DNA from 3 places in the Lacticaseibacillus parahuelsenbergensis genome. Region 2 is predicted to be linked to each of the others. Evidence: predicted binding sites of a transcription regulator. Region 2 holds the regulator's gene; each other region holds the start of a gene.
What was found. The regulator HrcA, encoded in region 2, represses chaperone genes, less so after heat shock. The targets are predictions, from matches to a motif close to TTAGCACTCNNNNNNNNNGAGTGCTAA.

Region 1 (4,252 bases), 880 kb from region 2:
CTAACAAAAAGGCTAGCGTCGCCAAGCATGACTTTGTGGACACACTGGCCCAGCAACCGAATTTCATGAGTTCTGAGGCTGACCATGACGATATTCTGGCTCAATTGGATGCGCTTGAGACTGAGACTGGCAAGATCGTGAAGGATCTGACTGCAGCTGAAGCGAAACAAACGACGCTTGAAGCAGCATTGAAGTCGTTGCAAACCGCTGTCACGAAGGATACGGACAAAGTTCAGGCTGCTCAAGAGGCGCTTAATACCGCCAAAATTGAGGCTGCTACAGCTACGAGTGCACTGGCGACGATGCAAGCGGCGCTGCCTGAGGGAACCAGTGATTTGGAAACCGTGACGGCACAATCGACGGAACTGACCCAAGCGGTTGACACGTATCAGAAAAACCGACAAGCCGCACAAGACAAAGTAAGCGACTTGGATCGCCAGCTAGCCGGACTCCATGCCGATGAGCGCCACGCCACGGAGCAAATTGCCAAACTGGAAAAAGACCATCAGGAAGCAGCGGCGGCCTTTTTACAAGCAGTAACAGAATATTTTGGCGCAGATGGGTCCAAACAATTTACTGCACTAAAAGAGCAATTGGATCAGTTGCCGATTTTGCAACAGCAGACTCAAGACTATAACAATGCGGTTTTGAAGCAAAAGACGTTATTGGAATCCAGCAATAAAACCATTGGCGATCAGCACGAGCCGGCGCTTGATCAACTTGAAGAGCAGGCCACTTTGACGGAGGCTGCAGCAACCAAAGCCCAGACTGCGTTGATTGAAGTGCAGCAGGCGCATGACACGGCCAAAAAGTTGTTGAAGCAGGCTGCGGACATTTTAGCAAAAAATAAAGCCGCGCTGGCTGCCTATGCTGACTTACAGACGTTGACAACAGTGATGAACGGCAATGGGCCGAAGAAGCTGAGTTTGGAACGGTATGTTCTGCAAGCCTATCTTCAACAAATTCTGGACGTCGCCAACACGCGGCTGCAGGTTCTATCAAATCAGCGCTATCAGTTTGTGCTGCACACCGATCTGGGTACGCAGAAAATTCATTCCGGTTTGGAAATCGATGTTTATGATGATCAGGTTGGCGAACAGCGCGCGGTTCAGACGCTGTCCGGGGGTGAAAGCTTCATCGCAGCCCTTAGTCTGGCGCTAGCATTAGGCGAGGTGATTCAACAGGAAAGTGGCGGCATTAACATTGATGCGTTGTTTGTTGATGAAGGATTCGGCAGTTTGGACACCAATAGCCTTGATGTGGCCATGAACGCCCTTGAATCATTGGAAGGCGAATCGCGGCTGATCGGCATTATTTCCCACGTCACGGAATTACGCGATAATATTCCCGATCAGCTCCAGGTACAACCGGCAGGCACTGGGCGCAGTCGGTTGAAAGTGTTGCATATGGCTTAGTTAAGGGATGTTGAGCGCGGTGCGACAAAGGTTTTACTTGATAGGAATATACCCGTATGGTAATGTTCAATGAAGCGATTGGTATTTTTGAAAACACTGAACATGCTCATTAACAGGGGGATTTATGTTTGAAGCAGACTTTAATGATTCAGTACCTATGAACATTGTGCCAACGACTTCGGCAGCTGATGCGCTGAAGGAACTGATGGCGTATCACAATATTACGCAGTCTGAGTTTGCAGGGCACATTGACGTTTCGCAAAAGCAGCTCTCATTTATTTTGAATCGGCATGCGTATATGAGCATCAATGTTGCGCGGAAAATTGAGCAAGCCACTGGTCTTAGTGCTAGATGGCTTTTACAGCTTGACTTTAATTACCGGTTGTCACAGGCTGAGACCGATGACCTTGCTCAGGTTAAACGGTTTGAGTGGGCGAAACCCCAAAAGAATTAAGCTTGAAAAACATATGCTAGAAGGGCAAAAATTCATTTGTTCTTCTCCTGAGTCGGTGATCAGATTAAAATTTGGTGTGTCAAGGTGCCATTTAAGTGGTATAACAGAAGTTGAAAGGGTCAAACCTTCTAACTCACACCAAAAAGAGGCGACATCACATGGCATCATTGAGCAAAGAACAGAAGAAAGCTTTGATCGCTAAGGTCGAAAAGGAGCGCCAAGAACATCCTGAAAAGAAGCCTAAGAAGTCAGGTTTCGAAACGATTGACGAAGAAGCAGAACGCCTTGAAAATGAAAACTAATTTTTAGCTAAGTCACGGATCCCAAATGAGAAATTGTTTGGGATCTTTTTTTGTGTGAGCGTGAGCCAGCGCGCTTAGAAGCTGGAGTATAAGTGGCCTTGAGCGTGATGACCCGGGCTTGGTCATTGCGACCAAGGTCCTTATACGCAGGCTTCTGTGCTGGCGAGCGCGTTATAGAACGTAACAGCCCAACCTATCTTTGCAGACAATAGAACAAATACCGATGCCGCTAAAATCACTTACGGCCACAACAAAGTATCCCGATGATATCTACTTCCAACAAAGGTATAGTTAAATACACAACCCGAAAACACAATAATGACGCCCCATAACAACCGCTAACCAAACTTTTTTCAAAAAACTTTAGCACTCGGCGTTCACAAGTGCTAATTTGTGGTATAACTATAGGTGGAGCGAGGGAGAAGGAACAAAGGCTCCGGAGCTAAGATCGTTCTCCTGAATCCCCAAAGTCTCTGATTGAAAGGAAGTTATCTGTTATGGCTAATGAAGTTATGAATCGTCGTAATAATGAGTTGATGAATGATGTTAATGATCCGTTCTTTGACAACTTGGCGCGTCGGTTCTTCGGCCCGGTATCTGACTGGATGGATTGGGCAACTCCTTCCATTGCCAGCACGGCCGTCAACGGATTGCTGACTGACGTTAAGGAGACCAAGGACGCTTACGAAGTTCATGTTGATGTTCCTGGGATCGACAAGAACAACATCAAGTTGAACTACCATGATGGCATTTTGAGCATCAATGTTCACAAGGATGACATCACAGATCACGCCGACAAGAACGGCAACGTCATGATGTCCGAACGCAGCTATGGCACGATGAGTCGGAGCTATCAACTGCCAAACGTTGATGACAGCAACATCAAGGCAAACTACAAAGATGGTGTTCTCAACATCACATGCCCAAAGTTGACTGAATCAAAGGAGTCTGGTCACAACATTGAAATTCAGTAATGGATTGAGTAGTGTTTGTCGTCAGGCGGCTCAAGACTCACGAACTGCATTGCAAGCATGATCAGAAGCGGCACCACTGTCGTTGATGGGCAAAACCCAGTAGTAAGCAAAACGAATCGATGAGAATTGCAGCAGTTGCAGTGATCATTGAACCGTAAAGGAAGTCATCCCCATGATACGTATGATCGTGAGGGTGACTTTTTTTTGAGCGCGAACAGGAGCGCTTAGAAATCGGAGTATAAGTGGCCTTGGGCGTGATGGCTGGTCTTTGGCCATTGCGACCAAGGTCCTTATACGCAGATTTCTGCGACTGTGAGCGCGTTATAGAAAGTGAAAGCCGGATTTTGACTTGCCCAAAATAGAATGGGATTCCAGCACTTGGGCTTTGGCCATTTAGACTTGAGGTCCTTACACGCAGGTTTCTGGGCTGGCGAACGCGTTATAGAACACGAAAGTCACCCATTCCATTGCCTCAAATAGAACAATCCCCATCAAGCCACCAAACAGTTTCCCAACGCCAAACTCCATGGTAAGCTAATCCCTATGATGACAAACAACAAATTAATGGATTGGCCGCCAGAAAAAGTAGCGGCGTTTCAACAGGCACTTTTAGATTGGTATGACGGACACGCGCGAACGCTGCCGTGGCGGCAAGATCATGACCCTTATCATGTGATGGTGAGCGAATTAATGCTTCAGCAGACGCAAGTGCAGAGGGTCATTCCGTATTACGAACGCTTTATGACACAGTTTCCAACTGTCGAGGCACTGGCCGCGGCGCCGGAAGCCACAGTTTTGAAGGCATGGGAAGGTTTAGGCTATTATTCACGGGCGCGGCGCCTGCAACAAGCGGCCAAGCAAATTGTGAATGATTATGGTGGAAAATGGCCACAGACGTCAGCTGAGTTACAGACGTTGGCAGGCATCGGTCCTTATACAGCCGGCGCGATTGCTTCCATTAGCTTCGGCGAAGTTGTGCCGGCCATTGATGGCAATGCGTTTCGGGTATTTGCCCGCTTGTTCAAAGTGGATGCCGATATCGCGCGGCCGCAAACGCGCCAAGTGTTTTACGATCTGATTCGCCCATTAATTCCAAAAGATCGTCCT
Region 2 (4,252 bases):
CAAAAAATTGCCGTTAGCCGTGATGACATTTGATATTCATCCGGCTGTTGTCTATCGCGGCGTTAGTAAAACAACGATTCAGTATCTGTCAACGCGTGACGAAAAGATTAATTTAATGCGGCAATTAGGCGTGGATTTGTTGTATTTTGTTCACTTTACACCAGAATTTGCTGCCTTATCGCCGCAAGCGTTTGTTGACCAATATTTGGTGGGCCTGAAAGCCGATACAGTTGTGGCCGGTTTTGACTATACTTACGGTAAACGCGCGATTGCCAATATGGCGTTGCTGCCCGACTACGCGCATGGCAGGTTTGAAGTTGTTAGCGTACCTAAGTTGGCCGAAGATGGTGCAAAAATCAGCTCGACCCGGATTCGTGATGCGTTGGATCAAGGGGATATCGATACGGCAAACGAGCTTTTAGGGTACGCTTATTTAACGACTGGCAAAGTGGTGCATGGCGAAGCCCGTGGTCGAGAACTTGGCTTTCCAACCATTAATCTGGCAACATTAGGTCAGCAGCGGCTTCCTGGTATCGGGATTTATGCCGTGACAGTAAACGTGGATGGTACTTGGTATCTGGGGATGGCTTCGATCGGCCGTAATGTTACGTTTGGCAGTGATCGCGATGTGACGCTTGAGATTAATTTGCTGGATTTTAGCCGTATGATTTATGGCAAAACTGTTCAGGTTCGTTGGTACCACTATCTACGCGGTGAAGTGAAATTTGCCAATGCAGAAGGTTTGATTATCCAGTTAAAGAAAGATGAAGCGGCGGTCCGTCAGTATTTCGCGAGGAAGGGTTAAAATGGCAGGCGCATATATTCATATTCCGTTTTGCGAACATATTTGTTACTACTGTGATTTCAATAAAGTCTTCATTGAAGGTCAGCCGGTTGATGACTATGTTGCGATGTTGCTTAAGGAAATGCGGATGGTCATGGCTGAGCATCCTGATGAGAAAATCGAAACGGTCTATGTCGGTGGTGGAACGCCTACAACGTTGACGTCCAAACAGTTAGCAACACTTTGCCAAGGCATTCGCGACATCTTGCACTTCGATTCTGGTGAATTCACGTTTGAGGCGAACCCCAATGATTTGCTGACGACCGATAAGTTGCAGGTTTTACATGATTATGGTGTCAATCGACTTTCAATCGGGGTTCAGTCTTTTAACGACGATGTCCTCAAACGGATCGGACGGATTCATCGCGCTAAGGACGTTTATGTTGCGATCGCCAATGCCAGAAAAGTCGGTTTTGATAATCTGTCGATTGATTTGATTTTCCGATTACCTGGTCAAAGCCGGAACGACTTTTTAAATAGTCTACAAAAAGCACTCGATTTGGATTTACCTCATTATTCGACGTATTCACTCATTCTTGAACGGAAAACCATCTTTTATAATTTGATGCGCCAAGGCAAATTGCGCTTGCCAACGCAGGATGTCGAAGCCGATATGTATCAGGATGCCATTGATCTAATGGAAGCACATGGCAGACATCAATATGAAATCAGCAATTTTGCCAAGGATGGCTATCAATGCCAACACAACCTGCTTTACTGGCAAAATGACAAATATTTTGGCTTTGGAGCTGGTGCGTTTGGTTATCTTGGGCGCGATCGGTATCACAATTATGGTCCGATCAAACAGTACCTAACGCCGCTTCACACCGATCGTTTACCGGTTTTGGCCCATCACTTGGTTCCGGTGTCCGAACAAATTGAAGAGGAAATGTTTCTTGGTTTGCGAACCATGCGCGGCGTAAGTGAAAAACGCTTCTATCAGCGCTATCATCTGACCGTTGATGCCGTTTATGGCGAGACCGTACCTGAGTTGGAAAGCCAAGGCTTGTTACAGCGCGATAATGGCTTCATCCGGCTGACTAACAAGGGCAAGTTTTTAGGCAACGAAGTCTTTCAACAGTTTTTGCTTGACGAGCCGCTTATTTAAACGGCTCTTTTTTCTTTAAAAAATGGCCGCCACTGGCTAGAAACACCGAAAACACTGAAGATTTTAGCAATGTCGCCTTGACTTTGCTAACGGTGCTTGGTATATTATTCAGTGTATTAGCACTCGTGCGAAACGAGTGCTAAAGGTGAGGTGAGAAAATGTTGACGAAACGGCAAGTGCTCGTCTTAAAAGAAATCATCCGCCTGTTTACTGAAAGCGGAGAGCCGGTTGGTTCAAAGCGATTGATGCGCGAGTTGCCCATTCATGTCAGTTCCGCCACAATCCGTAATGATATGGCGTCGCTAGAAGATGCCGGTTTGATCACCAAGACCCACAGCAGTTCCGGGCGCGTACCGTCAACGCAAGGCTATCGTTATTATCTCGATCACCTTGTTGAACCGGTGCGTGTTTCGCATCAAGAACTGGCGACTATCAAGCAGGCATTTAGCCAGCGGTACAATAAGATGGATGAGATTGTCGCGCAAAGTGCGCAAATTTTGTCCAATCTGACGAGTTACACGGCCATTAGCTTGGGACCTGAAGTAACCAATATCAAGCTGACAGGTTTTCGCCTTGTTCCATTAGGCAATCATCAAGTCATGGCGATTTTGGTCACGAATAACGGTAACATTGAAAACCAGGTCTTTACCGTATCGCAAAACATCTCATCCGATGAGCTCGAAAAGGCGATTCGAATTGTCAATGATCAACTCGTTGGACTGCCATTAATTCAAGTTGCACAGCGGCTGAAAACCGATGTGCCTTCGATGTTAATGCAGTATCTAACCAGTCCTGAAGGCTTTTTGGATATCTTCGGTAACGTTTTGAAATCAGCTGCGTCCGAGCGCTTTTACGTTGGCGGGCGGTTGAATCTGATGGATTACCTAGGCGATTCCGATATCCATGAACTGAAAAAGATTATGTCATTGATTGACGCTGATCACGGTGATCTGACGGAACTGCTTGGCGGACCGATTCGTCAAACGCCGGTTCAAGTACGTTTGGGGCCAGAGCTTAAGCCAATTGATTTGGCCAACCTCAGTTTAATCACCGCCAGCTACGATGTTGGTGACCACGGCACTGGGATGATCGCCTTGCTAGGCCCGACACAGATGCCTTATTCGAAAATGATCGGACTGCTGGATGTTTTCCGTGAAGAGCTGGCAAAACGGTTGACGGATTATTATGCCAACTTTGATCAATAAAAATTAAAAAATATTTGTTGTGTGGATCCATGAATGCCAGCAAATATGGTTTAAAGGGAGGATACCATGGCAGAAAAAAAAGCAAAGCAAACCGCAGCAGATACCGACAAACAGGCAAAACAACCTGCTGAAGCGTCAGGATCTTCGCTTAAAGAAGACATTCTGAAAGAAAGCATCGCTGATCTCAATGACCAACTAAAAAGCAGCCAACATGATGGCGAGCAGTTGAAGAAAGAACGTGATGAATTCGAAGATAAATATCTGCGGGCAGCCGCGGAGATTCAAAATATGAATCATCGGTTCGAAAAAGAGCAACAGAAGCTGCTGAAGTACGATGGCCAGAAGTTAGCAAAGGCGATTTTGCCAGTTGTCGATAATCTTGAACGTGCGCTTGCAACCGAGGCCAAAGATGATAGTGCTGCTTCACTAAAAAAGGGTGTCCAAATGGTTTATGACCATTTGGAGCGTGCTTTGAAGGAAAACGGCATCACTGCTATTGATGGCACCGGCGAAAAATTCGACCCGAATACCCAACAGGCCGTACAAACAGTCGCGGCTGATGACAAACACGCAGCTGATACTGTCGCGCAGGTCCTGCAAAAAGGGTATTATCTCAAAGATCGCGTTTTACGCCCTGCTATGGTCGTTGTTGCTAAATAATTAAACTGAAAATAAAGAAGGTATAACAATATGAGTAAAGTTATTGGTATTGACTTAGGAACCACCAACTCAGCTGTTGCGGTTTTGGAAGGCAATCAGCCAAAGATCATTACAAATCCTGAAGGCAATCGGACCACACCGTCTGTTGTTGCGTTTAAAGATGGTGAAATTCAAGTCGGTGAAGTTGCCAAGCGTCAGGCAATTACCAACCCGGATACGATTGTTTCGATCAAACGCCACATGGGCGAAGCCAACTACAAAGTTAAGGTTGGCGACAAGGAATACACCCCTCAGGAAATTTCAGCGATGATTCTGCAATACATCAAGAAATTTTCTGAAGACTATCTGGGCGAACCGGTTAAGGATGCCGTTATTACCGTGCCGGCTTACTTCAATGACAGCCAACGTCAGGCTACCAAGGATGCCGGTAAAATT
Region 3 (4,252 bases), 620 kb from region 2:
AGATAGCTGAAAAGTTAACTGCGTGGCTAAATGTGCCATCGTTGTGCCACCCATAACGGCAACCGTTAAATGGCCGGGTGGTAACAGTAACTGTAAGGTTGAATTCAACGTTTTGCCAAGTTCATCAAGAACCCGACTACTCTGATCCGCATCCCCGGAAACAACCAGACAATGGTCAATGCCAAGATGCGTTGCCAGTCGCTTTTCATCATCTTTGATTCCCAGCAACTGATTCATCAAATGATCGAGGCCGTGAAAAGTTTCTAACCCTTTCGCTGTCAACACCATGCCAGATTTCGAACTTTCTAAAAGTCCTTGTCCGCGCAAAAAATCTGTTTCTGTACGTAACGCGCGTTCTGAAATCTTCATCTGTTCGGCTAACGTTCGTCGACCAACTGGTGCCATCCAGTTAATAAATTGAAGGACCTGATAGCGTTTAGTGACGACGCCCATCAGATCAGGCGCGATCGCTTTGAGCCACGCAAGTTCAGTATGCATAAGGCACGTCCTTCTTTAATGGGTCATTTCACGTCCCTCCGAGTCGTTTGCCGACCCAGCAAGCTGAAAAAAATTAGGAACCCAACGTTTGCTGTTTTCCCTTACCAACAAAACCAATTGTAGCAGGGGTTCCGCTTTATCGCAAGTCTGTTGCCTAAATCGTCTCAAAGTAATCACAAAACCGGCTAAGTTTGAACATCTGCTTCTATAAAGATTCAAATGTTCGGCATTTACCAGTTTCGACAACCTCGCTGCGGCTTTTTGATATCAGGGGTTTCGGCTTACTTCTAATGAAATTTTCATGTGCTGTATTTCGGTCTATTTCAACAGCCTACACACAGCCAGTCATGGGTTCTTTCATCACTGTTTGTTCTGTTTTGAGCATTTTTCAAGCGAAACTGCCATTTGGTGAGGGAGCGATTTCATTTGGCGTTTTCTTAGCTTAAAAAAGGCTATGCTGATCAGCGACATTGGCGTCCTACAAACACATTATGGCAAACAAAAAGCCCGCCATAGCGGACTTTTCTATTTTCGGTATTTTCCATATGACTGGAATTCTGCGCAGCCCGGGAGTCGAACCCGGATTTCGAGAACCGGAATCTCACGTGCGATCCATTACACTAACCGCGCAAGTACCTAATTATATTACTCAATCAGGGGCCAATTTGCAAGTCTTTTCTGTAGAGCGTGAGCAGGAGCGCTTAGAAATCGGAGTGTAAGTGGCCTCAAGCCTAAATGGCTGGTCTTTGGCCATTTAGGCTTGAGGTCCTTACACGTAGATTTCTGCGACTGTGAGCGCGTTTCGGAACCGGATTGCCCCCAAACCTTATTTTTTCACTGCCTATACTGATTCATTCTCGGCGGTTATCCTCAAATTCCTTCTACCCGTCCTTCCACTCCCACGAAAAAAGCACACCACTAACCAAAGCGGTGTGCCAATTCGTTTAAACCTTTATTTTTGATTATTCTTATTAACCAGAATATCATCAATCAAGCCGTAATCCTTGGCTTCCTGAGCGCTCATATAGTGATCACGTTCAGTATCCTTCTTGATTTGCTCAACTGTCTGACCTGTTGCATCGGCCAGGATCTGGTTCATCTTTTTACGTGTCTTCAAAATTTCTTCGGCCGCAATTTCGATTTCGGTTTGCTGACCTTGGGCACCACCTGAAGGCTGATGGATTAAAATGGTCGAATTCGGCAAAGCAAAGCGCTTGCCTTTCGTGCCACCGGCTAACAGGACAGATGCCATGGATGCAGCCATCCCAATGGCAATAGTCTGAACATCGGACTTGATGAAGTTCATGGTATCAAGCATCGCCAAGCCGCTGGTGATCACACCACCGGGACTGTTGATGTAAAGGTAAATATCCTTTTCAGAATCCTGTGCATCAAGAAAAAGTAACTGGGCGATGACAGAGTTTGCCATTTGATCGTTTACTTCACCGGACAACATGATGATCCGGTCTTTTAATAGACGTGAGTAAATGTCGTAAGCACGTTCGCCACGACTGGTTTGTTCAACGACGGTAGGTACTAGCATGTCCTAACCTCCTGAAAATCGTTTTTTAGCACTCTTTAAAGTACAGTGCTAAGTATACTGCTAAAGTCAAATAAGGTCAAAGATTTTAATCACAATCTTTGACCTTATAAAAATCGTTCAGACTTGTGGGTAGGCGTCGTCAGCGATAGCACTCAGATGCTCATCGACACGCGTTACCTCAGTCTTGATACGATCATATTCAGTTTGCGGCAAATTCATCAATTCCATGCAGGAGCCAACATGTTCAAAAATCTCGTCGCGAGCGTCCAAAGCCTTTTGCGTCAAGCTAACATCAACGCGACGTTCATCTTCGGTTGATCGTTTGCGGCTGATCCAGCCGTCTTTTTCCAGACGCTTCATTAACGGTGTCAAGGTACCGCTGTCCAACTCAAGTGTTTGGCCCACCTGCTTAACCGACATCGTGCCGTGTTCATACAGCGACAGCAACGTAATGTACTGCGGATAAGTCAACTTAAATGGCGCTAATGCCTGAGCATAGAAATGATTATATTGTTTCTGTGCCTTGTAAATTGCAAAACAAAGTTGTTCATTTAATGTGATCGGTTTGACCATAGTGCTTCCTCCTAAAACCTAAGCAACAATTGTATCCCGCTGAACGTGACAATTACCACTTCATCTGGTAATAACATCACTGCAAATCCGAATGTAAACTGACTCATGTTTCTTGTCGTGGCACTCGTCAACCAGCGCACTGCCGGACAGTTTTTAGCGTCCTAAAAGTGGCAGCCGGGTCGTTCAAACGCCTACATCAAATAACTTGATGTCGGTTACATTGTACACGATTATCTTGAGGAAACAAAGGCATTATCTTATAAATATGACTTTTTGCTTATCTTGCAATTATCATAGCTGCTAGGCATCTTCCGGTTGCTGGTAACCCTCAGCAATCTGATTGAGTTTGCGCAACCGATGATTGACGCCTGACTTCGAAATTGTCCCACCCGGAACCATGGCACCCAACTCCTGCAACGAGACATCCGGATGGGCTAAGCGCAAAACGGCAATTTCGCGCAGTTTGGTTGGCAGATTATCCAACCCCACATGATCTTTAAGATAGTTGATATTCTCAATTTGTTTCTGGGCCGCATCAATGGTTTTGTTCATATTCGCCGTTTCGCAATTAACGAGGCGGTTCACCGAGTTACGCATATCGCGCACAATCCGGACATCTTCGAACTTAAGCATCGCATTCGTTGCCCCGATCACCTGCAGGAAATCCGCGATTTTTTCGGCTTCTTTTAAATAAACAATATAGCCGCTTCGGCGTTCGACGGTACGCGCATTCAGGTTGAAATGATTCATCATTTTCAAAATGCCGGCATTGTGATCGGCATATAATGAATAAATTTCCAGGTGATAGCGCGATGTTTCCGGATTATTCACCGATCCGCCGGCTAAAAAAGCGCCGCGCAAGTACGAACGCATCCGTTGTGGTTCTTCCAAAACCGTTGCTGGGACCGTCGTCGAAATCGCCATCGTTGTCGGATCCAAAATTGACAAATCCGACAGAATATCATTGACACCTTCCGTCAGGCGGACAATGTACTGATAATTTTTCTTGAGTTTCATTTTGCGATGAACGACCAAGTTGGCTTCATGCCGGTAAACCTGGCGAATCAAACTATAAATTCGCCGGGCAATGGCCGGGTTTTCAGTCTGAATGTTTAACACAAACCGATGGGCCATTAACGTCAGGCTGCCGTTCATCCGGATCAATGCCGACAGCTCTGCCTTCGCATGTTCAGGATGAACCTCGAGTTGGGTCAGTTCTTTTTTCACCATACTGGCAAAGCTTGCCATGCCCTCACCTCCGGATTTTTGCGCTCACTTGAAAAGCCAAATTCAAAATTTCCTTGGCCACCTTGTCGCCATCATGGAAAACGCCGCGATCACGCAACTTCAAAAAATCTTCCGAAATCACACGACAGCCCATATCCCGCAAACCTTGATAATTATGCTTAACCGGCGTCAGAATTTCGTTGTACTTTTGGTGATCGAGATAATTCTCGGGGACCGGTTCGATATTGACGAGAACGGTATCGACAAAATCCTCGCCCATCTGTTCATTCAAAACCCGAACATGGTCGGCATCGGTGAAGTTTTGCGTTTCGCCTTTCTGCGTCATGATGTTGACGATATAGATGACTTCAGCCTGCGTTTTCTTCACAGCGTCACCCAGATTGCCAATCA

Region 1: a site for HrcA is predicted at 2,535-2,561, ahead of LACPH_RS03100 (Hsp20/alpha crystallin family protein). Genes of this name have one in related genera too.
Region 3: a site for HrcA is predicted at 2,067-2,093, ahead of clpP (ATP-dependent Clp endopeptidase proteolytic subunit ClpP). Genes of this name have one in related genera too.

Annotation. Positions count from the first base shown of each region.
Region 1 is NZ_CP132482.1:657,046-661,297, forward strand. Features, by position in the region: gene LACPH_RS03085 (AAA family ATPase) at 1-1,415, shown strand, start outside; gene LACPH_RS03090 (helix-turn-helix transcriptional regulator) at 1,540-1,869, shown strand; gene LACPH_RS03095 (hypothetical protein) at 2,028-2,171, shown strand; gene LACPH_RS03100 (Hsp20/alpha crystallin family protein) at 2,669-3,145, shown strand; gene mutY (A/G-specific adenine glycosylase) at 3,692-4,252, shown strand, end outside.
Region 2 is NZ_CP132482.1:1,540,308-1,544,559, reverse strand. Features, by position in the region: gene ribF (riboflavin biosynthesis protein RibF) at 1-805, shown strand, start outside; gene hemW (radical SAM family heme chaperone HemW) at 807-1,952, shown strand; gene hrcA (heat-inducible transcriptional repressor HrcA) at 2,111-3,157, shown strand; gene grpE (nucleotide exchange factor GrpE) at 3,224-3,817, shown strand; gene dnaK (molecular chaperone DnaK) at 3,848-4,252, shown strand, end outside.
Region 3 is NZ_CP132482.1:915,896-920,147, reverse strand. Features, by position in the region: gene LACPH_RS04445 (sugar-binding transcriptional regulator) at 1-498, opposite strand, end outside; tRNA gene LACPH_RS04440 (tRNA-Arg) at 1,057-1,128, opposite strand; gene clpP (ATP-dependent Clp endopeptidase proteolytic subunit ClpP) at 1,451-2,041, opposite strand; gene LACPH_RS04430 (MarR family winged helix-turn-helix transcriptional regulator) at 2,159-2,614, opposite strand; gene whiA (DNA-binding protein WhiA) at 2,915-3,862, opposite strand; gene mgfK (gluconeogenesis morphogenetic factor MgfK) at 3,867-4,252, opposite strand, start outside.